One region of the Arthrobacter sp. AOP36-A1-22 genome, then DNA from elsewhere that is predicted to be linked to it. Evidence: predicted binding sites of a transcription regulator. Region 1 holds the regulator's gene; each other region holds the start of a gene.
The links. Region 1 encodes LexA, which represses DNA repair genes until DNA is damaged. Its sites were predicted from a motif close to TCGAACANNTGTTCGA; they were not measured.
Positions count from the first base shown of each region.

Region 2: a site for LexA is predicted at 5,644-5,659, ahead of ACT3S2_RS10725 (DUF6504 family protein). Genes of this name have one in related genera too.
Region 3: a site for LexA is predicted at 7,532-7,547, ahead of uvrA (excinuclease ABC subunit UvrA). Genes of this name have one in related genera too.

Region 1 covers NZ_JBQSWX010000024.1:12,445-22,313, reverse strand. Annotated here, with positions in the region: gene dapF (diaminopimelate epimerase) at 1-281, shown strand, start outside; gene ACT3S2_RS13035 (class I SAM-dependent methyltransferase) at 278-925, opposite strand; gene hflX (GTPase HflX) at 1,114-2,688, shown strand; gene ACT3S2_RS13025 (ATP-dependent DNA helicase) at 2,681-4,699, shown strand; gene lexA (transcriptional repressor LexA) at 4,753-5,487, opposite strand; gene ACT3S2_RS13015 (LysM peptidoglycan-binding domain-containing protein) at 5,751-6,149, shown strand; gene ACT3S2_RS13010 (histidinol-phosphate transaminase) at 6,217-7,347, shown strand; gene hisB (imidazoleglycerol-phosphate dehydratase HisB) at 7,406-8,026, shown strand; gene hisH (imidazole glycerol phosphate synthase subunit HisH) at 8,027-8,665, shown strand; gene ACT3S2_RS12995 (hypothetical protein) at 8,665-8,817, shown strand; gene priA (bifunctional 1-(5-phosphoribosyl)-5-((5-phosphoribosylamino)methylideneamino)imidazole-4-carboxamide isomerase/phosphoribosylanthranilate isomerase PriA) at 8,885-9,628, shown strand; gene ACT3S2_RS12985 (SseB family protein) at 9,631-9,869, shown strand, end outside.
Region 2 covers NZ_JBQSWX010000016.1:56,386-66,254, forward strand. Annotated here, with positions in the region: gene ACT3S2_RS10685 (uridine kinase) at 1-352, opposite strand, end outside; gene ACT3S2_RS10690 (lipoate--protein ligase family protein) at 389-1,144, shown strand; gene ACT3S2_RS10695 (hypothetical protein) at 1,296-1,787, shown strand; gene ACT3S2_RS10700 (MBL fold metallo-hydrolase) at 1,886-2,518, opposite strand; gene ACT3S2_RS10705 (S-(hydroxymethyl)mycothiol dehydrogenase) at 2,518-3,603, opposite strand; gene ACT3S2_RS10710 (glutaredoxin domain-containing protein) at 3,706-3,975, opposite strand; gene ACT3S2_RS10715 (SOS response-associated peptidase) at 4,011-4,775, shown strand; gene ACT3S2_RS10720 (GNAT family N-acetyltransferase) at 4,845-5,420, shown strand; gene ACT3S2_RS10725 (DUF6504 family protein) at 5,791-6,102, shown strand; gene ACT3S2_RS10730 (DNA polymerase III subunit alpha) at 6,099-9,728, shown strand; gene ACT3S2_RS10735 (LuxR family transcriptional regulator) at 9,787-9,869, opposite strand, start outside.
Region 3 covers NZ_JBQSWX010000023.1:15,634-25,502, forward strand. Annotated here, with positions in the region: gene ACT3S2_RS12740 (gluconeogenesis factor YvcK family protein) at 1-181, opposite strand, end outside; gene rapZ (RNase adapter RapZ) at 186-1,079, opposite strand; gene uvrC (excinuclease ABC subunit UvrC) at 1,115-3,106, opposite strand; gene ACT3S2_RS12755 (lysophospholipid acyltransferase family protein) at 3,117-3,785, opposite strand; gene ACT3S2_RS12760 (HAD hydrolase-like protein) at 3,786-4,490, opposite strand; gene uvrA (excinuclease ABC subunit UvrA) at 4,594-7,461, opposite strand; gene ACT3S2_RS12770 (GntR family transcriptional regulator) at 7,593-7,970, opposite strand; gene ACT3S2_RS12775 (MBL fold metallo-hydrolase) at 8,081-8,752, shown strand; gene ACT3S2_RS12780 (hypothetical protein) at 8,771-8,974, opposite strand; gene ACT3S2_RS12785 (S1C family serine protease) at 9,574-9,869, shown strand, end outside.

The DNA of each region.
Region 1 (9,869 bases):
AGTTCGTGTTGCCGTCGGATCCGCTGGTCAACGACGGTGTCGGAACCATCCGCATGCGCGTCCATGAACGCGGTGTGGGCGAGACCCTTTCGTGTGGCACCGGCGCCTGCGCCGCCGTCGTGGCGACCCGACACTGGGCCGGTGGGGCCTCGGCACGCCGCTGGGACGTGCACGTTCCCGGCGGGACCGTCTCCGTACGGTTCGTGACGGCTCCCGAGGGCCGCGAGCATGTGGTCCTGGAGGGACCTGCGGTACTGGTGGCCGAGGGGACCCTGGTCTAGTCCTTCGAGGGAGTCGTGCCCACGCCGGAGGCATCCGTGGTGTTGCGCACCCTCAGGATGCGGAAGGTCTTGGCGCTGGAGTATCGATCGACGATGAACCCGGTGGGGAGTTCCCGAACCAGCCACTGTTGCAGTGAATCCGAGCCCAGGTTCTTCTGGACGACCAACCAGGCAGTTCCGCCGACAGCCAGCCGGGGCAACCAGTGGAGCAGGATCCCATGCAGGATTTCCTTGCCCACCCGGATCGGGGGATTGGACCAGATGGTCTGGAACCTCAGGTCGTCATCGACGGCTTCGGGGGCCGTGGCCACCACGTTGTCCAGGGACAGGGCCTGCGCGTTTTCGCGGGTGAGTTCCAGGCTGCGCTGGTTGACGTCCACGGCATGGACGGTGGCGGAGGGGGAAGCCAGAGCCATGCTCAAGGCGATCGGACCCCAGCCGCAGCCGATGTCGAGCAGGTGGCCTTCCGCCGCCGGGGCGGGCACCCCGGACAGCAGGACCGCGGTTCCCTTGTCGATTCCATCCGGGCTGAAGATGCCTCCGGCGGTGTTGACGGCGTGTTCCGTGCCGCCGAGCATCACGCGGACGCTCCTGCGGGTGAATGGCGTCGACGGTTGTGCGCTGAAGTAGTGGTCCGAACCCATGGGTTGAAGATTAACCGTCAGGGTGACGCCAAAGCGAATCCTGGTCTTCCCGGCCCGACGGTTTCAGTGATAGAGTTATCCCAATCACTCACGGTTCGGGCACTCTCGGGTTTCGGCCTGTGGAGGAAACCAGCCACCTGTCGGTGACCCGGACTAGAATTGGTGTACGAATCCTTTCAAAGGGGAACATGACCACTCATAACGAGCCCAACCCGGACGATCGAAACCTCCCGGAGGACGAGATCCAATCCGTCATCGACCGTATTCTGGCCACGGACGATGCCACCGACCGTGCCACGCCCCAGCGTGCTGACGACAGGCGCGCCCAGGCGCCGCTGGGCGGCAAAGCCCTGGCCTTGGACGGCAAGGGTGACGGACACTCATCAAGCGATGGCGACCAGCGCGATCTGTCCGAACGCCATGCGCTGCGCCGCGTCGCCGGATTGTCCACCGAGCTGGAAGACGTCACCGAGGTCGAAAACCGGCAGCTTCGGCTGGAACGGGTGGTACTCGCCGGAATCTGGACCGAAGGAACGTCCCAGGAAGCGGAAAACTCCCTGCGGGAACTGGCCGCCTTGGCCGAAACAGCGGGATCGGAAGTCCTGGATGGCATGGTCCAGCGCCGCTTGAAACCGGATCCAGCCACGTTCCTGGGCTCGGGCAAGGCCCAGGAGCTGCGCGATGTCGTGGCCAGCACCGGGGCCGATACCGTGGTCGTCGATTCCGAACTGGCTCCATCCCAGCGCAGGGCGTTGGAGGACATCGTCCGGGTGAAGGTCATCGACAGGACCTCGCTGATCCTGGACATCTTCGCCCAACATGCGCAGAGCCGTGAGGGCAAGGCCCAGGTCGAACTGGCCCAGCTTGAATACCTTCTTCCCCGCCTCCGTGGCTGGGGCGAATCCATGTCACGCCAAGCCGGTGGCCGGGTCGGGACCGCGGGCGGTGGCATCGGATCACGCGGCCCCGGCGAGACCAAGATCGAATTGGACCGTCGACGGATCCGTGACCGCATGGCCAAACTCCGTCGCGAGATCAAGGGCATGAAACCGGCACGTGATGCCAAACGCTCGAACCGGAAACGCAATGCCGTTCCGGCGGTGGCCATTGCCGGGTACACGAACGCGGGAAAGTCCTCGCTGCTGAACCGCTTGACCGACGCCGGGGCGCTGGTGGAGAACGCACTGTTCGCCACGCTGGATCCCACGGTCCGGCGCACGGAAACCGAAGATGGCTTGGGGTACACCATTGCCGATACCGTGGGATTCGTCAGGTCGTTGCCCACCCAACTGGTGGAGGCCTTCCGCTCGACCCTCGAGGAAATCGCCGACGCCGATCTGATCCTGCACGTGGTCGATGCCTCCCACCCCGACCCCGAAGGCCAGATCCATGCGGTCCGGGAGGTCCTCACCGAGGTCGACGCGCAGGACATTGCAGAGATCATCGTGTTGAACAAGGCCGATATCGCCGATCCGTTCGTCGTCGAACGCATTCGTCAACGCGAACCGAACCATGTGGTGGTCTCTGCCCGGACCGGCGGGGGGATCCCCGAACTGCTTGCGGCGATCAGCGAAGCCATCCCCCGTCCGGATGTGGCCATGGAATTGCTGATTCCCTATGACCGTGGTGATCTGGTCCACCGGCTGCACGGCTCCGACGCGGAGATCCTGGAGACCGAGCACCTGGATGAAGGGACCCGTCTGTCCGTGAAGGTACGCGGTGCACTCGCCGCGGAATTGGAGCAGTTCGTCGTACATGGCTGAAGTACAAGAGGTGGTCGCCCTCCTGGATCAGGCGGTCGAACGCATGGGCGGGGAAAGCAGGCCCGGACAGCATGAGATGACCAAACAGGTCGTGGAGGCCTTCGAAAGCGGAAAGCACCTCCTGGTGCAGGCCGGCACCGGGACGGGTAAATCGCTGGCCTATCTGGTTCCGGCGATCGCCCACGCCCTCGAAGCAGATAAACCGGTGGTCGTCTCCACCGCGACCTTGGCCCTGCAGGCCCAGATCGTCGGTCGGGACGTTCCCCGGCTCCTGGAGAACCTGGATGACGAGCTGCCGCGGCACCTGGATGTCGCCCTGGCCAAGGGGCGATCGAACTATGTCTGCAAGTACAAGCTGGGAGGCGGCTACCCCGACGAGGATGAAGGGGCGCTCTTCGCGTTGGGCGATGACGGGGCGGCCCGCCCGTTGACCGCCGGCACGGGGCCCACTTCGGCACTGGGCCAGGAAGTCGTTCGCGTACGCGAATGGGCCGAGGAAACCGAATCGGGGGACCGGGACGATCTCGTCCCGGGGGTCAGCGAACGTGCCTGGCGGCAGGTCTCCGTCAGTGCCATGGACTGCCTCGGTGCCCAGCGGTGCCCGATGGCCGAGGAATGCTTCAGCGAACTGGCCCGCAAGAAGGCCGGCGATGCCGACATCGTGATCACCAACCACGCCTTGCTGGCCGTCTCGGCGTTCGAGGGATTGGCGGTGCTGCCGGAATTTGACACGGTGATCATCGACGAGGCCCATGAACTCCAGGACCGGGTCACCAATTCGGTGACCCGCCCCATCTCGGCAGCGCTGGTTGCCGCCGCGGCCACCGCGACCCGCAGAAACTGCAAAGGCGTCGCTGTCGAAGCCCTCAACCAGGCGGGTAAGACCCTGTCCGACTCCCTGGAGGGAGTGCCGACCGGGCTGCTGCCCAAGGGGCTGAACGAAGAGCAGGTCGCCGCCATCGCCGCCGTGCGCGAAGCGGCGCGTACGGCCCTGTCCGACTCGAAACCGGGGAATGGCGAAACCGCTGACGGCGGACGCCAGATGGCCCGCTCGCAGTTGATGTATCTGCAGGAACAGTGCGAACGCCTCGATGGACCCGCCGATGAACGCGAGGTCGTCTGGATATCCCGCCAAGGCAACTTCACCCCGGGGGCCGGTTACAGCGCCCCGGATGACTCGGCCCCCGCGACGATCAATGTCGCTCCACTGTCGGTGGCCGGCAAATTACGTGAGGGCCTCTTCGACGGCCGCACGGTCGTCCTGACCTCCGCGACCCTGGCCATAGGTGCTGCCTTCGAACCGGTGGCCGGATCGTTGGGGCTGCTCGGCGAGGGGGCTCCCGCGTGGACGGGCATCGATGTCGGTAGCCCCTTTGACTATGCCCGGCAGGGGATGCTCTATGTTGCGCGGCATCTGCCCAAACCATCGCGAAACGTATCGACCGAGGCCCTGGATGAGCTCGCCGACCTGATCGGGGCCTCCGGCGGGGGAGTACTGGCATTGTTCTCCTCCCGGCGGGCCGCCGAGGAGGCCGCCGAAGCGCTGCGGCCACGGGTGGACCCGGAGATTCTCTGCCAGGGCGAGTCGAGCATGTCCACGTTGGTCCGGCAGTTCGCCGATGAACGCGATACCTGCCTGTTCGGGACCATGACCCTCTGGCAGGGAGTCGACGTGCCGGGTCAGTCATGCCGGGTGGTGGTCATCGACAGGATCCCTTTCCCACGCCCCGACGACCCGCTGTCCACGGCACGCAGCCGCGACGTTGCCCGACATGGGGGCAACGGTTTCATGGCCGTCTCCGCCTCCCATGCAGCAGTCCGTCTGGCCCAGGGGGCAGGCCGGTTGATCCGTTCCACGGGGGACCGTGGCGTGGTGGCCGTCTTGGATTCACGGCTGGCCACCGAACGCTATGGAAACTACCTGCGTGCGTCGCTGCCCCCGATGTGGTCGACCACGGACAAGGACGTCGTGCTGGGGTCGCTGAGGCGTCTGGCGGCGAGCGAGGACTAGACATGAAAGGAGGGCCCGTCCGCGGACGGGCCCTCCTGGAAGTACACCGCGGCCTAGATCGAACGCATCACCGAAACGACCTTGCCCATGACGGTGGCATGATCGCCCAGGATCGGCTCGTACTGGCGGTTCTGTGGCAGCAGCCACGTGTGGCCGTCGCGCTGCCTGAAGGTCTTCACCGTGGCCTCGTCATCGAGCAGCGCCGCGACGACATCGCCGTTCTCCGCATGTTGCTGACGGCGGACGACGACCCAGTCCCCGTCACAGATGGCTGCCTCGACCATCGAATCCCCGCTGACCTTGAGCATGAACAGTTCACCGTGCCCGACGAGTTGGCGTGGCAATGACATGACATCCTCGACCGCCTGGTCCGCCAGGATTGGTCCACCGGCGGCGATGCGGCCCACCAGCGGAACCCGGGCCACCTCGTCGGAATCATCCGAGTCCACCACGGTCAGCCGGGGCCGAAGCTGCTCCGGTTCCCGCGGGGCGGGAGCCGGCTGCGAGGCCTCCGGGGTCCCGGTGACCTCGGGGGCCAGCGGGCGCAGGATCTCCATGGCCCGGGGGCGGCGTGGATCCCTCCGGATGTAGCCGAGCTTCTCCAGCTGGGCGAGCTGGTGGGTGACGCTGGACAAGCTCGCCAGCCCGACCGTATCGCCGATTTCGCGCATGGACGGCGGATACCCCTTGGCGGTCACGGCCTCCTGGATGGTTTCCAGGATCCGCCTCTGCCGGACAGTCAACCCCTTCGGTGCCTTCTTCGGCGCCGGATTCTCCGCTGAGCTCATGATCCATCCCGTCCTGGTAAATCGCCGGCGTACCGGGGCTGTGCGCAATGTGTCGGATGCAACTGGTGGACTCTCATCCATCCAGCCGATGGCTTCCACTCTAGGGCAGTCACGGACTTCATTCAAAGATTTATTCGAACGTGTCTCGACAATCTTCGTACATAGATGCTAAAAATGAGATAGAAGTTCGAATATGAGTTCGAAGATCGGGTTCGACACCCGCAACGAGAACCCGCTTCGGCGGACAACAGGAAGGTCAGACCATGGCGCAGATCGCACTCGCAGCCCCGGTGTCCCTCAAGGCGGACTCCGTTCCGACCACCGCCCCGGCCCGTGCCTCCACCCCTCGGGGCCGGCTGGAGCTGACGCGACGGGGGCGCTTCATCCTCATTGGCCTGCCGGTCATGCTGGCAGCCACCGCCCTGCTCGTCCTCGCTGGCATCTTCACCGCCCCGGTCATGGCCTCGGACGCATCGGATACGACCGCGGTGGAAGCCACGACCGTCTCCGTCATGGAGGGCGACACGGTCTGGGCGCTGGCCGAGGAGTTCGCCCCGCAGCGCGACCGCCGTGACGTCATGGCGGAAATCACGGAAATGAACGACCTGAACGGATCGGTCCTCGTCCCGGGCCAGGAGATCTTCGTCCCCACGGGCGATTAGGCCCGCTTTATGACCCTGTCACCCGGTCCGATTCCCGACTGCGGGGCACGGGCAATAGAATGGGGTCGTGAGTGATCAGCTGGAACGACTGGCCAAATTGCCCCTGCGTGAAAACCTGCGTGGCATCGAACCCTACGGCGCACCGCAACTGGACGTGCCCATCCTGTTGAACGTCAACGAGAACACCCATCCGTTGCCCGAGGCAGTAAGCCGGGCCATCTCCGAAGAGGTCAGTGCCGCCGCTGCGTCCCTGAACCGTTACCCGGATCGTGAATTCACCGAACTCCGCGAACGCCTCGCCGACTATTTGGGACACGGGCTGGATGCGGCGAACATGTGGGCCGCCAACGGATCCAACGAGGTCCTGCAGCAGATCCTCCAGGCCTTCGGAGGGCCGGGACGCACCGTGATGAGCTTCCCGCCCACGTATTCGATGTACCCGTTGCTGGCCAGCGGGACCGACACCACCTACCTCGCCGGAGAGCGGAGCGGTGACTTCGGACTCAGCGCGCGATCCGCAGCGGACCAGGTCACGGAGGCGGCGCCGGATATCGTGATCCTCTGTTCGCCGAACAACCCGACGGGTACCGCCCTGGGACTGGACGTCGTGGAAGCGGTATACGAGGCAGGGCGTGCCAGCCAGGCGATCGTCATCGTCGATGAGGCCTACGCCGAATTCGCACTCAGCGGGACCGGATCCGCGCTGACACTGCTGCCCGGCCGCGAACGACTGATCGTCACCCGGACCATGAGCAAGGCCTTCGCGCTGGCCGGGGCCCGGCTGGGCTATCTCGCGGCGGCCCCGGAAATCGCCGATGCGCTGCGCCTGGTCCGTCTGCCTTACCACCTCTCGGCCGTCACCCAAGCCACCGCCAATGCCGCCTTGAAACAGGTCGATGCGCTGCTGGCCACGGTCGAGGACATCAAGGGCCAACGCGACAGGATCGTCCGCGAACTCACCCGGTTGGGGTTGGAACCGGCAGTCAGTGACTCCAATTTCGTCTTTTTCGGCGGGCTCGAGCATTCCCGTGCCATCTGGCAGGGTCTGCTCGAGGCCGGGGTACTCATCCGAGATGTGGGCATCGCCGGTCATCTGCGGGTCACCGCTGGAACCGAGACCGAGACGACCGCATTCCTCCAGGCCTTGGAGGGCCTCCTGAGCCCCGCCGCGGATACCGGCTCCGGGCACGACAGCTAGACTTAACCTGCGGGCCGCCACCGTCGCCGCCCGCCCCACCCACACCGAAGGAATACCCATGTCTGCAGAATTGCTCGGCGGTCGCCGAGCCCGCATGGAGCGTGCCACCAGCGAGTCCACCGTCACCGTCGAACTCGACCTGGACGGCACGGGTGTCGCGAACATCAGCACCAGCGTCCCGTTCTACGACCACATGCTCACGGCGCTGGCAAAGCACTCGCTGATCGACCTGACGGTCCAGGCGACCGGCGACACCCACATCGACGCCCACCACACGGTGGAGGACGTGGCCATCACCATCGGCGAGGTCCTGCGCACCGCCCTGGGCGACAAGGCGGGGATCCGCCGCTTCGGCGAAGCTTCGGTCCCGCTCGATGAGGCCCTGGCCCACGCGGTCGTCGACATCTCGGGACGGCCCTATCTGGTCCACGGGGGTGAGCCGGCTGGTCAGGAATACCACTTGATCGGCGGGCACTTCACCGGCTCGCTCACCCGCCACGTCTTCGAATCGATCACGCTGCACGCACAGATCTGCCTGCACATGCGACTGGTGTGCGGCAGGGACCCGCACCACATCGTCGAAGCGCAGTTCAAGGCCTTCGCCCGCGCCTTGCGCCAGGCCGTGGAACCAGACCCCCGCAACGCCGGGATGATCCCCTCCACGAAGGGTGCCCTGTAGATGGCCGGGCCCCGGATCACCGTGCTGGATTACGGATCGGGCAACATCCGTTCCGCGGTCCGCGCGCTCGAACACGTCGGAGCCGAAGTCACCCTGAGCAACAAACCGGATGACATTCGTGGGGCCGATGGTCTCGTCGTTCCAGGAGTCGGCGCCTTCGCCAGCGTGATGAAGGCCCTCGGCGAGGTCGGGGCAGGACCGTTGATCGGGCGCCGGATCGCCGGGGGCCGTCCGGTCCTGGGGATCTGCGTCGGCCACCAGGTCTTCTTCGATGAGGGGGTCGAACACGGTATCCGGACCGCCGGTTTCGGGGAATGGCCCGGAACCGTCGAGCGGCTCAAGGCGCCGGTGGTCCCGCATATGGGCTGGAACACCGTCACGGCGGCCGAAGGGTCCAGGCTCTTTGCCGGTCTCGAGGACGAGCGGTTCTACTTCGTACACTCCTATGCGGTCCAGCATTGGGATTTCCCGGTGGCCCAACCGCGTATGAGCCCCCCGGCAGTGACCTGGTCCGATCACGGGGGCCCCTTCATCGCCGCCGTGGAGAACGGGCCGTTGTCGGCCGTGCAGTTCCACCCGGAGAAGTCAGGCGAAGCAGGGGCGAAACTGCTATCCAACTGGTTGGGAACCCTGTCCTGATGTGGAGTCTCATCCTCATGGCGGTCGGCGGCATCCTCGCCGGTGGTGCGTTGTCGCTGCGTCAGCAAAAGGCCCATATCTCCTGGATCATCGCGACCTGGGTCCTGGCGGCGATGGCCCTGCTTTCCGCCTACATCATGACCCTGAAGTAGTCTTCCCCTCCCGGCAAGACGCCGCGTACCACCCCCCCCACGACCTATTCGACGAAGACCGGAGAAGATCCCCGTGACCAGCAACAGCATCCTCGAACTCCTGCCCGCGGTGGACATCGCCGACGGGCAAGCCGTCCGCCTCGTCCAGGGCGAAGCCGGCAGCGAGACCGGGTACGGTGACCCGCTTGAAGCGGCCCTGGCCTGGCAACAAGACGGCGCCGAGTGGGTGCACCTGGTGGACCTGGACGCCGCATTCGGGAGGGGGAACAACACCCAGGCCGTCGCCCGGATTTCCCGTGAACTGGGAATCAAGATCGAACTCTCCGGCGGAATCCGGGACGACGAATCCTTGGAACGGGCGCTGGAATTCGGTGCCGCCCGGGTCAACCTGGGTACCGCTGCCCTGGAAGCCCCCGACTGGACGGCCCGCGCCATCGCCCGGCACGGAGACAAGATCGCCGTCGGACTCGATGTGCGGGGAACCACGTTGGCCGGCCGCGGGTGGACCAGCGAAGGGGGAGACCTCTGGGACGTGCTGGCCCGGCTCGAAGACGCCGGATGCGCCCGCTACGTCGTGACCGATGTGACCAAGGACGGAACACTGCGCGGTCCGAACGTGGACCTGCTGCGTGAAATGTGCACCCGAACCAGTCGACCCGTGATCGCCTCCGGCGGGATCTCCAGCCTCGATGACCTGCGCGAACTACGTGCCTTGGTGCCCGACGGGGTCGAGGGCGCAATCGTGGGCAAGGCCCTGTATTCCGGGCAGTTCACCCTGCCCCAGGCCCTCGACGTCGCCGGCCGGCGGTAGCGATGACCGACGGCGCATCCAACGCGGCCGCCAGAACACCCCGCGGGAAAGCTCCCACGGACCAGCGGATCGGCCGCCACCTGCCAGGACATATCGAGGCCGCCCTGCTCCGCGCCGGAGAAGCCACCGACTCCGCCGGCCAATCCTGGGCCGGACGGGATCTGTCGGGCGGGGGAAACCCGCTGCACCACTTCGATGATGACGACGGCACGGCCGACCCCGGCTACCTCGAAGCCATCAC
Region 2 (9,869 bases), on a different contig from region 1:
CGAAGATCCCTTCGGCCACGACGGGACCGCCGGCCATGGTCACGGTGGAATAGCCGGAGTAGCTGGATGTGGAAATCGAATAATGCGGGACTTCCATGCTGCCGGTGCGTAGCAGACGCAGGACGGAATCGACCGCGGCGTCGCAGTTCCAGGTTCCGGGATGGTCCCAGTCGACCTCGCCGTAGGCGGTGTGGGGCAGCGGGCTGTGCGGGGAATCCTCGGCCAGCTCACGGTAGAAGTTATCCAACTCGATATGCGGGCGGCCATAGCGCTCGGCGAGGTAGGACTTCCCGGATCCGGAGGAGCCGCCCAGGAGGATCAATGTCAGGGTTGGTTCAGGCACGACCCCCATTATTCATGCGGACCGCCCACAACTAGAATCGACACCATGACTTCCTGGAATCCCACCGCGCATCAGCCCCTGACCGTGTGGCGTTCCGAGGCGGTCGGGGACCCCGAATCCGACCTGCTCGAAGGAATCCGGCTTCTTGAACGGGTCCGTGACGGGGAGAGCGGGCCGACCCTGCGTCTCTACCGACCCGAACCCACCGTGGCCTTCGGCCAACGGGACATCAGGCTTCCCGGATATGGGCAGGCCACCGCTTCGGCTCGTCGTCTGGGCTTCGCCCCCGTGGTACGCAAGGCGGGCGGCCGGGCCGCGGCCTACCACCAGGGCACGTTGATCGTCGATCATGTGGAACCCGCGGGGGAAGCGATGCTCGGTCATCAGGACCGTTTCAGGATCCTGGGGGAGCTCTACGCCCGGGCACTGGGGGACCTGGGCATCGAGGCCGAGGTGGGGGAGATCCCCGGGGAATACTGTCCCGGGGAATTCAGCGTCCATGGCCGGCCGGGCCCCGGCTCCCGGACGACCTCCCCGGTCAAACTCGTGGGCACCGCCCAACGCGTGGTCTCCGGTGCCTGGTTGTTCGCCAGTGTGTTCGTCGTCGAGGACTCCGCCCCGCTGCGCGCCGTCCTGGAGTCCGTCTACGCGGATATGGGATTGGATTTCGACCCGACGACGGCTGGAGCCGCTGAGGACCTGGTTCCTGGAACCACGGTGGAAGCCGTTGAACAGGCGCTGCTGCAGGCCTACGCCCGGCACACCACCGTGGTTGATCCGCAGCAGCCACTGGTCGGTTAGGCCTTCCCCCCGACTCGGCCCCCACAAGCGCGCCCCGGCCTCCGTTGTACACAACAGGGCACGACGCTTCCGCGGACCGGGACCGCTCCTTCGATGCTGGTGTCCAGGCACCGGTGCTCCGACGGGGAGACCGGTGTCGCAAGGAGGCATCATGTGCAGGAGCTGCAGCATTACGGCCAGGGGGCTCGACGGAACCGGGGCGCCTCGGCCGGGGGACTGGTTCATTGAACACGCCATCGGACGCCGCGGGGTCCCGGTGGCCTACACGGTGGGGTTGACCGGGATCCAGCAACCGGAGCTGATCATCCGCGAGATGGGATTTTCGCTCGGACACCGGATCCTGCATGAACTGATCGCCACCGTCCTGGCCGGTTCCCTCCGACTGGAACCGGGGTCGACGAGCTTGGGCGAAGGCCAGGGCCTGCTGCTGCGCCGCTATGCCCACAGCATCGAACTGACCGAAGCCATCCTGCGATACGAGGGAATCATCAACGTGCTCCAGGTCGTGCCGGTCCCGTTCAGGGCCTCCTCCGCCCGATCGATGCGTCCGGCTTCGGCGGCTGCCGGGCCGGAAGGGGAAGTGGTTCCGCTGGGGAGCGTGGCCCGCCGACACCGGTTACTGCGGCGTCAAACAGGAGCCTAGGACCAGGGCGACCGGTGAAAAAGCGCGTGGCGGGAACCCCTGGGGATTCCCGCCACGCGCTGTCTTCGTCGGCGGGCCTGCCGGCCTGCCGTTGTTGGTTATTCCTCGATCTGGTCCAGCCACTCCTGCAACTGCGGGGCTTCGGCGGCGACGCTGGTGGCGTCGCCGTGCCCGGTGTTCACGATGGTGTTCGGCGGCAGCACCAGCAGCCGGTCGCGGATGGATTCCACGATCGTCTTGTAACTGGAATAGCTGCGACCGGTGGCCCCGGGCCCGCCGCTGAACAGCGTGTCCCCGGAGAAGAGCGTGTCCAGCTCCTCGGCGTAGAAGCAGGTGGAACCGGGGGAGTGGCCGGGGGTGTGGATGGCCCGCAACGTGGTGCCGGCGATGTCGAAGGTATCGCCATCGGCAATGCGTTCATCCGGCGTCGTCCCCGGGAACACGTCTTCCCAGAGCATCTGGTCCTCGGGATTCATGTAGATCGGGGCGTTGACCATTTCGGCGAAATCGCGGGCATAGCGGATGTGGTCGTCGTGCCCATGGGTGAGCAGCACGGCGGTGACCTTGCGGCCACCGACTGCTTCAACGATCGCTGCCGGCTTATGCGCCGGATCGATCACGAGGACTTCGGCTTCATCACCGATGATCCATACGTTGTTGTCCACATCCCAGGTCCCGCCGTCGAGGCTGAACGTTCCGGAGGTCACCAGGTTTTCGATCTGTGCCGGCATTAGAGCTCCACCACCGAACGCAGCACGGTGCCGTCATGCATCTTCTCGAAGGCAGCCTCGATGTCCCCCAGACCGATGCGTTCGGTGACGAACGCATCCAGATCCAGTCGTCCGAGCTTGTATTGTTCGACCAACATGGGGAAGTCGCGGGAGGGCAGGCAATCGCCGTACCAGGAGGACTTCAGTGAACCGCCACCGCCGAAGACATCGGCCAGCGGCAACTCGAGTTTCATCTCCGGCGTCGGAACGCCGACCAGAACCACGCGGCCGGCCAGGTCACGGGCGTAGAAGGCCTGCCGATAGGTTTCCGGACGCCCGACGGCCTCGATGACGAGATCGGCGCCGAAGCCACCGGTCAGTGCCTTGATGGCTTCTACCGGGTCCTTCTCCTTGGAGTTGATCCCGTGCGTGGCTCCGAGCTCGACGGCCATGTCGACCTTGGACTGATCGATGTCCACGGCGATGATCGTGGTGGCACCGGCCAGCTTCGCGCCGGCGATGGCGGCGATGCCGACCCCTCCGCACCCGATGACCGCGACGGATTCGCCGCGCTTGACCTCCCCGGTGTTGATCGCCGCACCAATACCGGCCATGATGCCGCAGCCCAGCAGGCCCACGGCAGCTGGATCGACGTCGTCATCGACCTTGGTGCATTGGCCGGCGGCAACCAGGGTCTTCTCCGCGAAGGCCCCGATGCCCAGCGCGGGGGAGAGCTCCGTGCCATCTTCGAGGGTCATCGGCTGATCGGCGTTGGCTGTATCGAAGCAGTACTGCGGCTGGCCCTTGGCGCAGGCCCGGCATTCGCCGCAGACGGCCCGCCAGTTCAAGACGACGCGATCGCCGACCTCGACGTTGGTCACGCCTTCCCCGAGCTGGCTCACGACGCCTGTGGCCTCGTGTCCGAGCAGGTACGGATACTCGTCGCCGATGCCGCCGAGCTTATAGTGCAGGTCGGTGTGACAGACCCCGCAGGTGAGGATGTCCACGACCGCTTCGCCGGGACCGGGATCCGGAACGACGATCGTCTCGATTTCCACCGGTGCGTCCTTGGCCTTGACGACTACAGCCTTGACCTTTTGTGCCATGGTTTCCATCCTCTCGGCCGTGTCCAGCACGGCCCATCCAATTCAGAAAAAAGGTGCCCACGCGGAAAAACCGCGGGCACCTTTCATCCTGTCATAGAGCCGCTAGAGACGCTCGCGCACCTGTTCAATTCGGGGGTTCGTGACGGCCGAACCATCGGAGAAGATCAAGGTGGGGACCGTCTGGTTACCGCCGTTGAACTCCTCGACGATCTCGGCGGTTCCCGCGACGTCCTCGATGTTGACCTCCCGGTAGGAGATGCCATCGGCGTCCATGGCCTTCTTCAGGTTCCTGCAGTATCCGCACCAGGAGGTGGTGAACATGGTGACGGCCCCGGCTTCGGGGATGTATTCCTCGGTCTTCAAATCAGTCATATCCAGCACAACCGGCACTATGAGATCCTTATTCCATGTGCGGACGATACGTAATGGCCCGGGCCATCGGCGATCTGGTGGCCGAAGCCGAAGCGGAAGCAGATGACGCGCTGCAACTGCGCAAATCATGGAACGTCGCCCCGACCACCGATGTGCCGATCGTCTTGGAGCGACTCCTGGACGATGAAGTCGTCCGGCAGGTGCATGTGGCTAAATGGGGTCTGGTCCCCAGCTGGGCCAAGGACCCCTCGGTGGGGGTCAGGGCCTTCAACGCCCGCAGCGAAACGGTCCTGGAGAAACCCACCTTCCGCGCCGCCATCAAGGCCCGCCGCTGTGCCGTCCCCGTCGAGGGATACTACGAGTGGAAGAAGTCCGGGACGGGCAAGACCGCTTCCAAGCGTCCGTATTTCGTGCACCGGGAAGACGACTCGCTGATCTTCTTCGCCGGCATCTACGAATGGTGGAAGGATCCCACGAAGGCGGAGGACGATCCGGAACGTTGGCTGCTCAGCTGCAGCATCCTCACGATGGCCTCACCCGAGGAAACGGGCGAATCCGAAGTACTCGACGAGCTGCACGGCCTGCACGACCGGCTGCCCATTCCCCTGGACCGGGCGGCGATGTCCGAATGGTTGAACCCCGGCGACCGGGAAGCCGGCCCACTGGTCGAACAGGTCAGGGACGAAGCCCATGAGGTCGCCGGTGGCTGGTCCCTCCGTGAAGTCGGCTCCGCCGTGGGCAACGTGCGGAACAACGGCCCCGAACTCATCGAGCCGGTCGAGGATCTTTTCGCGGAGTAATCCGGGGTGGGAACGGACCAACCATCAGTGGCCGATTGCTCAAAAGCGGGGTCCCCTATGATGTTCACCATGACTTTGGCGTGGAACGAAACACCCCCGATCCTGAGGGGCTCGACGGACGGCGGGGAAGGGATCATCTTGCGTCCCTGGAGCCGCGGGGATACGGAATCGATTCACCGGGCGTGCCAGGACCCCGAAATCATCCGCTGGACGACCGTGCCGCATCCATACACGCAGGAGCACGCGGCCTCATTTGCGGATCACTCCGCAATGACCTGGAACGAACGGACCGGAGCACCTTTTGCCGTGGTCGATGAAACGACGGATGCCGTACTCGCCTCTTGTGGACTGGTTGATGTCGATCCGGCCAACTCCACGGTGGAAGTGGGGTATTGGGTGGCCCCATGGGCGCGCGGTCGCGGGGTGGCCACTGCCGCAGCCAGGGCAGTGACCCGGTGGGCAATAGAAGAGCTGGGCGCCCAACGGGTGAGCCTCGAGGCCGCATCGGCAAACATCGGCTCCCAAAAGGTGGCACTCAATGCCGGGTTCACCCGCGAAGGGCTCCAACGCTCCAAAACGGCACGATCCGGCGAACGCCATGACATGGTGCTGTTCTCGCTCCTGCCTGGAGAAGGAAGGCCCTGACGCGGCTGCCTGCCTGGTGAACAGCAGGTTCCTCCCGAATCATCTGGACGACGTTGCTGTGCCCTTTTTCGGGGGCCTGTTGCCTGCTGCGCGCACTAGCTTCGGCATGCAGGAGGTTCCCCGGACCGGTTCGAGACGGCCCTGCGAGTGGGCTTGAACCTCGGGGGCAGCAGCCTTCGATCAGCACCACCAACGGATACCTCCACCCACGAGACCCAAAGTGTCGTACATACTTTCTAGTCTGATCTTGCTTAGTACAAAGTTTCGAATAGAATGGAGTGGTCGTCGTGCACAGGCAGTTTCGCGGCCCCTCCCATCGTGTAGGGCTCCGGGACCAATGCCGTCGTCCGGGGCGATTTGGAGGTATCAGATGGGGCTTTTCACCCAGTCAGTCGACGTGGAATGCAGTACCGCGGGGCTACCCTTGCGGATGCGGTGGCAGGGGCGGGAATACCGTGTTGCCGCCGACCCCGTGCGCTGGTTTGAACGCCGTCGCTGGTGGGCCGAAGAGGTCCGCGCCGAACGCGGTCGCGGCCCGGGACTCGTGGACCACGAGATCTGGCGGCTCCAGGTCAGACTCGCCGGCAAGGGGCCGCTACTGACCTTCGAGGTCTCCCGTGACGTGGAGAGCGGGCGCTGGCGGCTCATCCGGATCCACGATGCCCTGCTGGAGAGCGCATGACTTTTACCCATCTGAACGTGGCTTCTGCGTTCAGTGCCCATTACGGGGTCTCCTGGCCGCAGGACCTGGCCCTGAGGGCTGCCTCCGAGGGGGCCGACGCGCTGGCCACCACCGAACGCGATGGCCTGTATGGGGCCGTCAAACACCTCAAGGCCTGTCGGGACACCGGGCTGGATCCGATCCTCGGGGTGAACCTTGCCGTGCTGGGCCCCGCGGCCGATGACCCCCGTCCTCCTCCGGGGCATGCCGCCCGGGGGCGTCCGGGGCCCCAGGTGCAGGGGCGGATCGTCGTGCTGGCCAAAGGACACTGCGACGGGGCCGGGTACCGTGCCCTCTGCCGACTGGTCTCCCTGGCCCATGAGGGAACCTCGGCGCACCGGGGCGTCAGCGGACGCAAACCGGTCGGGGTGACCCACGCGGAGCTGGCCGCCTGCGCCACCGACCCGGAGGCCGGCACGGTGCTGAAGGTCCTGCTGGGACCGGATTCCGACGTCGGACAGGCGGCCCTGCGTCGTGAACTCCCGCGCGCCAGGACCGCGCTGGCCGGATGGCTGCAGGCGGTGGGCCGGGACGTGGTGTGCCTGGAGCTGGTCACCCATATGAACACCCCCGGTGAGCGGCTCAGCACGGCGCATTCCATCCGGATGCTGCGTACGGCCCAGGCCCTGCACGTCCCCGCCCTGCTCACCAACGCCGTGCGCTACGCGGTCCCCGACGGGGCCGCCACTGCCGACGTCCTGGACTCCGCCCGCGCCCTGAGCTCGCTGGAAACCCTCAGGGACCTGCAACCAAACGGTCAGGGGTGGCTCAAAAGCCCCGGGAGGATGCACGCCTTGGCCCGGGAAATCGCCCGGGAGGCGGGGGAGGGGAAAGTCGCCGGGGAACTGCTGGGCAACACCGCGGCGATGGCCGACTGGGCACGGATGGACCCGGTGGACGACGCCGGCTGGGGAATCCCCGTGGTCCCCGAAGCCAGCGTGATCGGCATCAGCGGCCACCCCGACGCGGAGCTGGCGGCACGCTGCGAAGCAGGCATCACCCGCCTGATTCCGCAGGACGCCGCTTCCCGTACGCTGCGCGATCGACTCGCCATGGAACTGGAAACCATCTCGGACCTGGGGTTCAGCACCTACTTCCTCACCGTGGCCGAGGTCAGCTCGATGATCACCACCCTGGGCGTGCGCAATGCCGCCCGGGGGTCCGGGGCCTCCTCGCTGGTGAACTTCCTCCTGGGCATCAGCCATGTGAACCCGCTGGCGCACGACCTGCTCTTCGAGCGCTTCCTGTCCCGGGAACGGACGACCCTTCCCGATATCGACATCGACGTCGAATCCGCCGAGCGTCATCGGGTCTATGAGCACATCTTCGAGCGGTTCGGCTCCGGGAGGGTGACCCTGATGAGCATGCAGAACGGATACCGGGCCCGGGGTGCCGTCCGGGACGCGGGGCAGGCGCTGGGCATGGGGGACGGGGATCTGGACGTCATCGCCAAACAGTTGTGGCGTTTCTCGGCCAGCAACTTCCGCGAGGCCCTGGAGGAGAAGCCGGAGCTGCGCCCCTTTGCCGAACGGATGGGGGCCGAGAAGCAACTGGACCTGCTGGTGGACCTGACCGAACGGCTGGACCGGCTGCCCCGCCACATCTCCATGCATCCCTGCGGGGTGATCCTGGGGGACAACACCCTGCTGGACCGGACCCCGGTCCAGCCCAGCGGACTCGGGTTGGCGATGAGCCAATTCGACAAGCACGACATGGATCCCATGGGCATGCTCAAACTCGACGTGTTGGGGGTGCGCATGCAATCGGCGATGGCCCATGCGGTCTCCGAAGTCGTCAGGATCCATGGGGACGGGGAGGCGGTCGCGCGCGCCGGGGCCCACCCGAGAACACCCGACGGGGAGCTTCCGGAGTATCTGGATAGCGACGGGACCATCGACCTGCAGCGGGTCCCGCTGGATGACGAACCGACCTTCGAGCTCATTTGCACCACCGACACCCTGGGTTGCTTCCAGATCGAATCCCCCGGGCAGCGTGAACTGATCGGCAAGCTGGCGCCACGCCGATTCAACGACATCATCATCGACATCTCGTTGTTCCGGCCCGGGCCCATGCAATCGAACATGGTCAAGCCGTATCTGGAGAACCGGCACGGATTCGCGGTCGAAAGCTATCCGCACCCCGATCTCAAACCTGCCCTGGCCGAGACCCACGGGGTCACGGTCTTCCACGAACAGGTGCTGCGGATCTTCGACGTGATGACCGGGTGCGGGCTGGCCAAGGCCGATGTGTATCGGCGGCTGCTGGGCAACGAGCAGGCCGAACCGCGGGTGGAGGAACTCTACCGTTCCCGCGCCCTGGCGAGGGGCTATCCGTTGGCCGTGATCGACGAGGTCTGGACGACGTTGAAGGCCTTCGGCTCCTTCGGCTTCTGCAAGGCCCATGGCGCGGCCTTCGCCGTACCGACCTACCAGTCGGCCTGGCTGAAGGCCCACCACCCCGAGGCGTTCCTGGCCGGCATCTGGGAACACGACCCCGGGATGTATCCCAAACGGTTGCTGGTGGCCGAGGCACGGCGGATGGGCATCCCCATCCTGCCCTTGGACATCAACAACTCCGATGCCTCCTACCGGGTCGAACGCATGAAGGGACTGCTCCCCCCGGCCACGGTGCCCCCCGTCTACCGGGCCCCGGGGACGATGCCTGCCGGACGGTTGGGCATCCGGCTGTCCTTGAGCGGGATCCACGGGGTCTCAGGGACCGAGGTGAAGCGGGTCGTGGCCGGTCGGCCCTACGACTCACTGGCCGATGTACGTGACCGGTCGGGGCTGAGCCGGTCCTCGTTGCGCACCTTTGCCGCGCTGGGGGCGTTCGATTCCCTGCAAAAAGCGGCTGGACGCGGCAACCGCGCGGATCTGATGCTCCACCTGACCGCCCGGACCGCCAAGACGCTGCCCCCACGGCACCGGCCCATCCCGGGACAGCTGTCCTTGCCGATGGGTGATGTGGAACTGGGCGGGTTGGCCGTGGGGGAGGCCGAACAGAGCATGGAGGAGACCGTCCGCACCGAATTGGATCTGATGTCGGTGGACGTCAGCGGCCACCTGATGTCCTCGCACGCCCCGATACTGGGGAAGCTGGGGGCGACCCATGCCGAGGACCTGCTGGGACTGCGCAACGGAACGGAGGTGCTGGTTGCCGGTGTACGGGTCGCCACGCAGACACCGCCGATGCGTGGCGGTCGACGGGTTGTGTTCATCTCCCTGGACGACGGGACCGGTTGCGTGGACTGCACCTTCTTCCACGAAGCCCAGCAGAACTCCGGGCCGCTGCTGTTCTCCACCCGGCTCCTGCTGGTGCACGGGATCACCCGTCGGACGGGTCCCCGCGGCATCACCCTGCAGGCCCTGCAAGCCTGGGATCTTGCCGACCAGGCCACCCTGCCGGGGCCGGGGCACCTGAATGACCCGAACCGAGTCAGCGATAAGCGTCCACCTGCCACGGCGAAGACCGCCACCAGTGGCGAGGACACCTCGTTGCTGGCCATCCGGATGCAGGACGAAGGCCTGGACAACCGGCTGCCCGGTGAACTTCCGGAGGGTTGGCCGGAATTCGACGTCGGATCATGATCCGGTCAGCCCAGCACGACCAGGGCACCATCCCGTCTCGCCGTGCGAATGAATGGAACTACTCCTCACCCACAGTGCTCTCCGCCAACTCGTGGATTGACTCAGCCGGAACAAGGTCGGGCCGTGAAGGCATGCTCTTCG
Region 3 (9,869 bases), on a different contig from region 1:
CGCCGTCGTCGGCGACCGTGACGATGGCCGTGATGTCATTCGTGAGCCGCCGGAGCGCCGAGAGGGAGGCCGAAAGGCCATGTCCGCCGCCGAGTGCTGCGACCCGGGTGGTGGTCATCTCATCGCCGCTGCCCGCCGGACGTGGGGGAAGCATCGGCATCTGTCCGGTCAGGAACGTCATGGACTTACTCCCGGCCCAGATCGCGGTGGTTGACCATGACCGTGACGTTGGGGATCTGCCTGAGTCGGCGCGCCATCTCCTCGCTCACGGCCACCGACCGGTGCTTGCCACCGGTGCACCCGATGGCGATGGTCGCGTAGTGCTTGTTCTCGCGGCGATACCCCTCCAGGACCGGTTCGAGCGCTTCAAGATAGTGGAAGATGAAGTCGGCCGTCCCGTCGGCTTCCAGGACGTAGTCGCTGACGACCTTCTCCTGGCCGGTATGCGGGCGGAGCGCGGGTACCCAGTGCGGGTTCGGGATGAACCGGACATCGGCCAGGAAGTTCGCATCGGTGGGCAAGCCGTATTTGAAACCGAAACTCATCACGTTCAGCCGCAGGACCACCGGTCCCGAATCGGAGAACAGTTCGATGATCGACCGGCCTAGGGCATGGACGTTCAAGGGGGTGGTGTCGATGACGATCTCTGCGTGGTCCTTGATTTCCTTCAGGACCTCGCGTTCGGCGGTGATGCCGTCGGAGATCCGCCCCTCCCCCTGCAGCGGGTGGGGACGCCGGCCCTGTTCGAAACGGCGGATGAGCAGTTCGTCGCTGGCGTCGAGGAACAACACCCGGTATTCGATCCCGGCGGCCCTGAGCTGGCCCAGGTTCTCGCGCAGTTCGGCGAACAGCGCCCGGCTCCGGACGTCCATGACCACGGCCAGCTTGGGGATGGACCCGGGGGTGCGGGCGACCAGATCGGTCAGGGTGCCCAGCAGCTGCGGGGGCAGGTTCTCCACCACGTACCAGCCCAGGTCCTCCAGGGCGTGGGCGGCGGTGGTGCGGCCGGCACCGGACATGCCGGTCACGACCAGCATTTCTGATGCTTCGGGCTTGACGGGGCTCAGCTCGATACTCATGGTTTCAGTCTAGTCGTGTTCCGACACGGCCGTTCTCAGTCGAGCAGCTCCCCGGTGGTGGTGTTGACCGCCGGGGTGGCACCGTCGTCGTCCTCTGCGGTGTCGTCGGGCTCCTGCGGCAGGGCCAGCGCCTCGACCAGGTGTCCGGCCAGGACGGTTCCGACCCCCTTGACCCGGGTGAAGTCCTCGGCGGTCGCCGCCCGCATGCGCTTGAGCGAACCGAAGTGCTTGATGACCGCCTGGCGTTTGGCCGGCCCCAGCCCGGGAACCTGGTCAAGCAGCGAGGAAACCATCGACGAACTACGTTTCTGCCGGTGGAAGGTGATGGCGAACCGGTGCGCCTCGTCACGGATGCGCTGGAGCAGGTACAACCCGTGGGACGCCCGCGGCAGAACCACGGGGAACGGATCCTCGGGCAGCCAGAGTTCCTCCAGTCGCTTGGCCAGCCCGGCGACGTAGACGTCGTCGATCCCCAGGTCCTCCAACGCCCGGACTGCCGCGGCGACCTGCGGCGGACCGCCGTCGACCACGACCAGGGAGGGCGGGTAGGCAAATTTCTTCGGCGGGGCCTTCTCACCCTGTTCCTCAATGCTGATCTCTCCGGAAATCACCGGCGCCATGGCCGCCTGGTCCTCGAGGTAGTGGCGGAATCTGCGGGTGATGACGTCGTACATGGAGGCCGTGTCATCCCGGGCCGCTTCACCGCTGATGGAGAACTTGCGGTATTCGGACTTCTTGGGCATGCCGTCCTCGACCACCACCATGGAGGCCACGACATTGGTACCCGAGACATGGGAGATGTCATAGCATTCGATGCGCATCAGCGGTATCGGCAGCGCGAGTGCCTCCTGGAGTTCCTGCAGAGCGGCACTGCGCGTGGTGATATCGGCGGCGCGGCGTGATTTATGCAGGCGCAGGGACTGCTCGGCGTTCTCCTTCACGGTGCCCATCAAGGTGGCCTTCTCCCCGCGTTGGGGCACCCGCAGGTTCACCGCGCTGCCGCGCAGCCCGCGCAGCCATATCGCCAGTTCCTGCCGGTTCTCCGGTTCAACCGGCACCAGGACCTCCCGGGGGATCCGGTCCCCACCGGTGTTCTCCCCGTAGACCTGCTGCAGCAGGTGTTCGATGAACTTCGGTCCGTCGGTGTCCTCCACCTTCTCCACGACCCAGCCCCGCTGCCCGCGGATCCGGCCGTTGCGGACGTGGAAGACCTGCACCGAGGCCTCGAGGTCGTCTTCGGCGACGGCGAAGATATCCGCCTCGGTGTCCTCGGAGAGCACGACGGCGTTGCGTTCGAACACCCGGCGCAGGGCTGCGATGTCGTCACGCAGCCGGGCTGCTTGTTCGTAATCCAGTTCGGCGACCGCGGCCTTCATCCGGCCTTCCAGATCCCGGATGAACCGGGTGCCTTCGCCTCCCATGAACTGGCAGAGTTCCTCGGCCAGTTTCCGGTGGTCTTCGGGGCTGATCCGGCCCACGCACGGCGCCGAACATTTGCCGATGTCCGCCAGCAGGCAGGGACGTCCGGTCAATTGGGCCCGGCGGAAGACCCCGGGGCTACAGGTGCGTACCGGGAAGACCCGCAACAACGTGTCGAGGGTTTCGCGGATCGCCTTGGCCGGATAGAACGGACCGAAGTACTTCACGTCCTTGCGGCGGTCTCCCCGCATGACTTGGGCGCGAGGGAACTTGTCCCCCATCGTCACCGCCAGGTACGGGTAGGACTTGTCGTCGCGGAACATGATGTTGAACCGCGGGGCGTACTCCTTGATCCACGTGTACTCGAGCTGCAACGCCTCGAGTTCGCTGCCCACCACGGTCCACTCGACACTGGCCGCGGTATGGACCATGGCGTGGGTCTTGGGGGCCAGCGTCGTCGGATTGGCGAAATAGGAATTCAGTCGCGACCGGAGGTTCTTGGCCTTGCCTACATAGATGACCCGTGTCGCGGGGTCGCGGAAGCGGTAGACGCCGGGAGACGTGGGTATCTCGCCGGTCCGCGGACGGTAACTGCTGGGATCGGCCATACCCCCAACGCTACTCTGCCGAGGGCGACTGGTTGTAGTTGCCTGACCGTTCCTGCCCGCTGAGCCCGGCGATGGCATCGACGATCTGATCGGTGGCCTGGCGTCGTTGCGGCAGCGGGTGCTTACGCCCGACATGCTCGAACTGCAGGGGCTCCCCCACCGAGAGCGTGAACCGATGCGGGACGATCCTGTTGCTCCCGGCCGGTTGCAGGCGTTCGGTGCCGATCAACCCCACGGGAACCACCGGCGCCCCGGTGGACAGGGCCAGCCAGCCCACCCCCGTCCTCCCCCGGTAGAGCCGCCCGTCCCGCGACCGGGTCCCCTCCGGGTAGATCCCGACGCCTTGGCCCGATTCGAGCAGGTCCACCAACGAGTCCAGCGCGGCAACGCTGGCGGCCTGTTCCCCGCGTTCGACGGGGATGGACCCCACGGACTCGAAAAAGGCCTTCATCGCCCGTCCCTTGACCCCCGGGGTGGTGAAGTACTCGGCCTTCGCGAAGAAGGCGACAGGACGCGGACAGATCGCCTGGATGATGATGCTGTCCAGGAAGGACAGGTGGTTGGAGGCGACGATGAACGGACCATCGGTCGGTACGTTCTCCAGCCCGATGATCTCCGGGCGGCAGAGCGTACGGATGGTTCCGCGGAAACCGGCGCGGACTCCTTCGAACATCCCCATCTAGGCGGAAGCCCCCCGGTGCGCTTGTGTACCGGCAGTGGCCGGGCCCAGCAGGCGCCCCAGTTCCTCGGCGGAGTGCACGACGGCGGCCGCGCCTGCCGCTTCCAACTCGCCGTCGGCGGCGAAGCCCCAGGACACGCCGAGGGCGGTCAGTGAGTTCGCCCGGGCTCCTTCGATGTCGTAGAGCCGGTCCCCGACCATGACGGTGTCTCCGGTCCCGCCGCCGGTGGCGTGGAGTGCGGCGGCCACGATATGGGCTTTCCCGGCGGTTGCCGGGGCTGTGGAGGCCTCTTCCGGGGCCGATCCGTGGATGGAATCGAAGAAGGCATCCAGGTCCTTGGCGGCCAGCAGCCGGCGGGCCAGCGGTTCGGGCTTGGAGGTCGCGACCGCCAGACGGCATCCTGCCTCACGCAGCTGGCCCAGCAGTGCGGGGATGCCGGAATAGACCCGGCTGGCGTCCAGGCCGTGGCGGTCATATTCGGTCCGGTAGTCGGCGATGACCCGAGGCAGGAGTTCCTCTGTCATGCCCGGGAGGCCCAGCAATCCGATGGCCAGCGGGGGCCCGATCAACAGGTTCAGGGCGTCGTCGCCCGGGTGGTCCAGCCCATTGCGTTCCAAAGCATGCAGGATGCCTCCGGTGATGCCTCCGGCGGGGTCCACGAGGGTGCCGTCGAGGTCAAAAAGCACGGTGCGGGCAGGAATCATCACCGGGATATTGTCGCACGGACCACCCGGGCTCCACGGCAGGCATGCCCGCCACGGCATACTCACGCGGCGCCTACGCCGCGCCGGGACGCCGGCCGGGACCCTAGCCGAGGACCTCGGCCAGGAACCTGCCGGTGTGGCTGGCCTCGACCTTGGCGACTTGTTCGGGGGTGCCCTGGGCGACGACCTGTCCCCCGCCGTGGCCGCCTTCGGGTCCGAGGTCGATGACCCAGTCGGTGCTCTTGATGACGTCGAGGTTGTGTTCGATCGTGATGACCGTGTTGCCCTTGTCGACCAGCCCCTGCAGGACCAGCAGCAGTTTGCGGATGTCCTCGAAGTGCAGACCCGTGGTCGGTTCATCGAGCACGTAGATGCTGCGCCCGTTCGAACGCTTCTGCAGTTCCGACGCGAGCTTCACCCGCTGGGCCTCGCCGCCGGACAGGGTCGTGGCGGGCTGGCCGAGCCGGACGTATCCCAGCCCCACGTCCACCAACGTCTTCAGATGGCGGGCGATCGGGGTGAAGGCCGCGAAGAACTCCGCCGCCTCCTCGATCGGCATGTTCAGCACATCGGAGATGGATTTGCCCTTGTACTGGACCTCGAGTGTTTCGCGGTTGTACCGGGCCCCGTGGCAGACCTCGCAGGGGACGTACACATCGGGCAGGAAGTTCATTTCGATCTTCAGCGTGCCGTCGCCGGAACAGGATTCGCAGCGCCCGCCCTTGACGTTGAAGGAGAAGCGCCCGGGCAGGTAGCCACGGACCTTGGCCTCGTTGGTCTCGGCGAAGAGCTTGCGGACATGGTCGAAGACCCCGGTGTAGGTCGCCGGGTTGGAACGCGGGGTCCGGCCGATCGGACTCTGGTCCACGTGGACCACCTTGTCGAGCTGGTCGAGGCCTTCGACGCGGGTATGCCGTCCGGCCACCTGCTTGGCGCCGTTGAGCTTATTGGCCATCACCTTATAGAGGATGTCGTTGACCAGCGTGGACTTCCCGGAGCCGCTGACCCCGGTGATGCCGGTCAGCACCCCGAGCGGGAACTTCACCGTGACGTCCTGCAGGTTGTTCTCCCGGGCGCCGACGACGGTGACCTGGCGTTTGCGATCGACCTTGCGGCGCTTGGCCGGCAATTCGATCCTGCGGCGGCCCGCGAGGTAGTCGCCCGTCATCGAATCGGTATTGGCCATCAGCCCTTCCAACGACCCCGAGTGCACGACGGTGCCCCCGTGTTCGCCGGCCCCCGGGCCGACATCGACGATCCAGTCGGCCTGATGGATGGTGTCCTCGTCATGCTCGACGATGATGAGCGTGTTCCCGAGGTCGCGCAGGCGGTTCAGGGTCTCGATCAGGCGTCGGTTATCGCGCTGATGCAGGCCGATGGAGGGTTCGTCCAGGACGTAGAGCACGCCGACCAGCCCCGAACCGATCTGGGTGGCCAGGCGGATGCGCTGGGCCTCCCCACCGGAGAGCGTTCCGGCGGCTCGTTCGAGGTTCAGGTACTCGAGTCCGACGTCGAGCAGGAAGCGCAGCCGGGCCTGGATCTCGATGAGCACCTGGTGGGCGATCTGCTTTTCGCGTCCCGACAGGACCAGGGCATTGAGGAAGTCGGCGCATTCGCGCATCGGCATGGCGGAGACTTCGGCAATGGACTTGCCGTTGATCAGCACCGACAGGGAGGCGGGGTTCAGCCGGGCGCCGTTGCACACGGGGCAGGGAATCTGCCGCATGTATTCCTCGTACCGGTCCCGGGCGTGATCGGATTCGGTTTCCAGGTGTTTGCGGTGGATGTACTGGATGACACCTTCGAACCCGGTGCTGTATTTGCGCTCCCGTCCGAAACGGTTGCGGTACTGGACCACGACCTTATGGTCCTTGCCGTTGAGGATCGCATCGCGCTGGACGTCGGTGAACTTGCGCCAGGGGGTATCCAGATCGAATTTCAGGTCGTCGCCCAGGCCCTGCAGCAGCCGGTTCCAGTATTGGGTGGTGGCCACGCCCAGCGACCAGGGCGCGATGGCCCCTTCGGCCAATGTCTTGCCCGGATCGGGCACGACGAGTTCCTCGTCGACCTCCAACCGGGTCCCGATGCCGGTGCACGCGGGGCAGGCACCGAAGGGGTTGTTGAAGGAGAACGAGCGCGGCTCGACCTCGTCGATCGCCAACGGGTGTTCGTTGGGGCAGGCCAGATGTTCCGAGAAGGCCCGGACCCGCGCGTCGTCCTGGGCGGGCAGGTCGACGAAGTCAGCGAGCACGCGGCCGTCGGCCAGGCCCAGGGCCGTCTCGATCGAATCCGTCAGCCGTTGCCGGATGCCGTCCTTGGCGACCAACCGGTCGATGACGACCTCGATGGTGTGTTTGTACTGCTTGCCCAGCTTCGGGGGGTCGCTGAGTTGGATGGTGTCCCCGTCGACCCGGGCACGGGCATAGCCCTTGGCAGCCAGCTCCTTGAAAAGGTCGACGAACTCGCCCTTGCGTGAGCGGACCACCGGAGCGAGGATCTGGAAACGCATCCCCTCCTCGAGCTCGAGCAGCTGGTCCACGATCGCCTGCGGGGTCTGCCGGGTGACCGGTTCATGGCACACCGGGCAGTGCGGGTGGCCGACACGGGCCCACAACAGGCGCATGTAGTCGTAGATCTCGGTGATCGTCCCGACCGTGGAACGCGGGTTCTTCGACGTCGACTTCTGATCGATCGAGACCGCCGGGGACAGTCCTTCGATGAAGTCCACGTCCGGCTTGTCGACCTGGCCGAGGAACTGGCGGGCATAGGCGGAGAGCGATTCGACATAGCGGCGCTGGCCCTCGGCGAAGATCGTGTCGAAAGCCAGGGAGGACTTGCCCGATCCGGACAAGCCCGTGAAGACGATCATCGCGTCCCGCGGGAGATCCAGATCCACATTGCGCAGGTTGTGCTCCCGGGCGCCCTTCACGAGAAGTCGCGACCGGTCGTGGGCACGCTCGATGGATTCCATGGAAACGCTGGGAACGGATTGCAATTCGCTGGAGGAAATAGCCACGGGTCCAGAGTAGTCGAATTCGGCCTCGAACACACGTTCGAAGACTCATGTTTTTGCGGGTTTCAGCGGGTTTGGACCGCCGGTGTTCACTGCACGCGGAAGGCGGCCCGCAGAAATTCAACGGCGCGGTCCTCCCCCACGCCCCAGGTCCTGGCCTGCGAGGCCAGTTCCTGGGCCGCGGACGCGAGTCTGCGGTCGCCCTCGGAGCCCGTGGCCAGGACGACGGTCCCGTGACGCCCTCGGGTCTGGACTGCTCCTGCCTGTTCGAGTTCCCGGTAGGACCGGGCCACCGTGTTCACGGCGACCCCCAGTCGTCCGGCGAGCGCCCGGACCGAAGTCAGCCGGGTTCCCGGAACCAGCTTCCCCGAACCGATGGCCTCCAGGATCTGTTGGCGGATCTGGTCATACGGGTTCTCAGGCACGTCCTTGCTGATGGCGACAAAATCCAAGACGTCGTCGTTCACTGGGTCTCCTCGGGGATCCGGGCCGGTCATCGCTGGCCGTGGCTTCGGGTGCCCCCCACAGTACCCGCCGGCGCTTTTCCCCCGCTCCGGCGAGCGCCTAGGCTGGCGGCATGAGCCCAGAGAATTCGCTGTTGCATGACCTGGCGGAGGTCACCATCCGCCGCGTGTCCGTTTCGTCGATGGACAACAACGCCTACCTCATCACCCATAAGCAGACCGGCGCGCAGGTGCTGATCGATGCCGCCGCCGACGCACCGGCACTGCGCGGTCTGATCAGTGAGGCCGCCGAGGACGCGGCGGTGACCCCGCACCTTGAGCTGATCGCCACCACCCACCAGCATTGGGACCACGTCCGGGCGCTGCGCGAGCTGGCCGATGAGACCGGCGTGCGGACGGCCTGCGGGGCCGACGACGTGGAAGGGATCCGGGCGGCCACGGGAGTCGAACCCGCTGTGGTCCTGGGCCAGGACGATATCGGGAACTTCGACGGCTTCGATCTGCGGGCCGTGCACCTGCGTGGACACACCCCCGGCTCCATCGCCTACGTGTATGAGGACCCCTCGGGCCCGACGCATATCTTCAGCGGTGACAGCCTCTTCCCCGGAGGCTTGGGGAACACCGATGGCGACCCCTCCCGGTTTGCCTCCCTGCATGAGGACGTCTCTGAGCGTCTCTTCGGGCAGTACCCGGATGACGCATTCGTCCATCCCGGTCACGGGAAGGGCACCACCCTGGGCGCGGAACGCCCGCAACTGGCTGAATGGAAACAGCGCGGCTGGTAGACGGCTGGCTGGCGCCCCCTACTCGTTATGCAGTTCCCGGACCTCTCCGAACGGGACCGTCTCCGACACCAGGGCCTGGACGCCAGATCCGAGGAATCTCACGAGGACCCCGTATTCGCCTTCGGCCACGGATTCCTGCATGACGGGTCGGACGGTATCGAGGAAGGCTGGTTCGGCCCCCTCCAGATAGCTCTGGTAGGCGCGGGGTAGTGGGTTTTCCATGGCCGGTTCCTCCTGTGCGGTGTTCCGTCGCTGCTGACCCCAGCTCTACCACCCCGGACACGGCACGGGAAGGTTTGACTGCGCGGAGGCCTCCCGGTCGGGCCACGGTTCCCGACCATGGAACTGTAGCTGGACGGGACGTCCCACGGCTCCCCATTCCGGGGGTTTCGAAGCCTCGGTGATACTTCAAGTTCCCGAGGGCAGCACCCCAGGGCAGGCGCCGTCCATACGCAGACACTTCCGTGCGGCAACAGATACCCCCGGCGTCGGGCCCCCCAGATTCCGCAGCCACTCCTCCCACCATCGGTCACCACGTGGTCCGCTGACTAAAGGCCGCGCCCTTCACCAGCCCCCGTAGAACGGGATCCCTTGAACACTGGTCCTAGCCGGCAGAACGCTCTAAGCTAAGTCAACTTTCGCGCTGTCCACCAAGATTGCCCGGGCGGCTCCGACGACAAGGAGAGTGAGCCGACGTGAAGCCCCGGACCGGAAAAACGTATCAGTTGATCGCGTTGGGAACCATCATCGGAACTGCCATCACCGGCTGCAGTGCCTTATCAGGCGGCGGAGCGGCCCTGACTGCTTCACCCCAAGCCGATGTGCCAAGACCTGCGGCCCCCTCGTCACCAGCGACCTCCTCCGCACCGGAACCGAAAACTCCATCCCCACCACCAAGCTCCCCACCCACTACACCAGCCGCCTCGAGTGAGTCGGTCGCGACGTGGCCCGAGACGGCACAGGACGTCACCAGCGGCCTGGCAAAAATCCAGGTCGTCACCTGTGACGGTGGAGGGACCGGCTCGGGTTTCCTGGTCGCGGATGACTTGCTCGTGACGGCAGCCCATGTCGTACAGGGGGCAACTTCAGTCACGACCCAGATCGACGGCGATCTCTC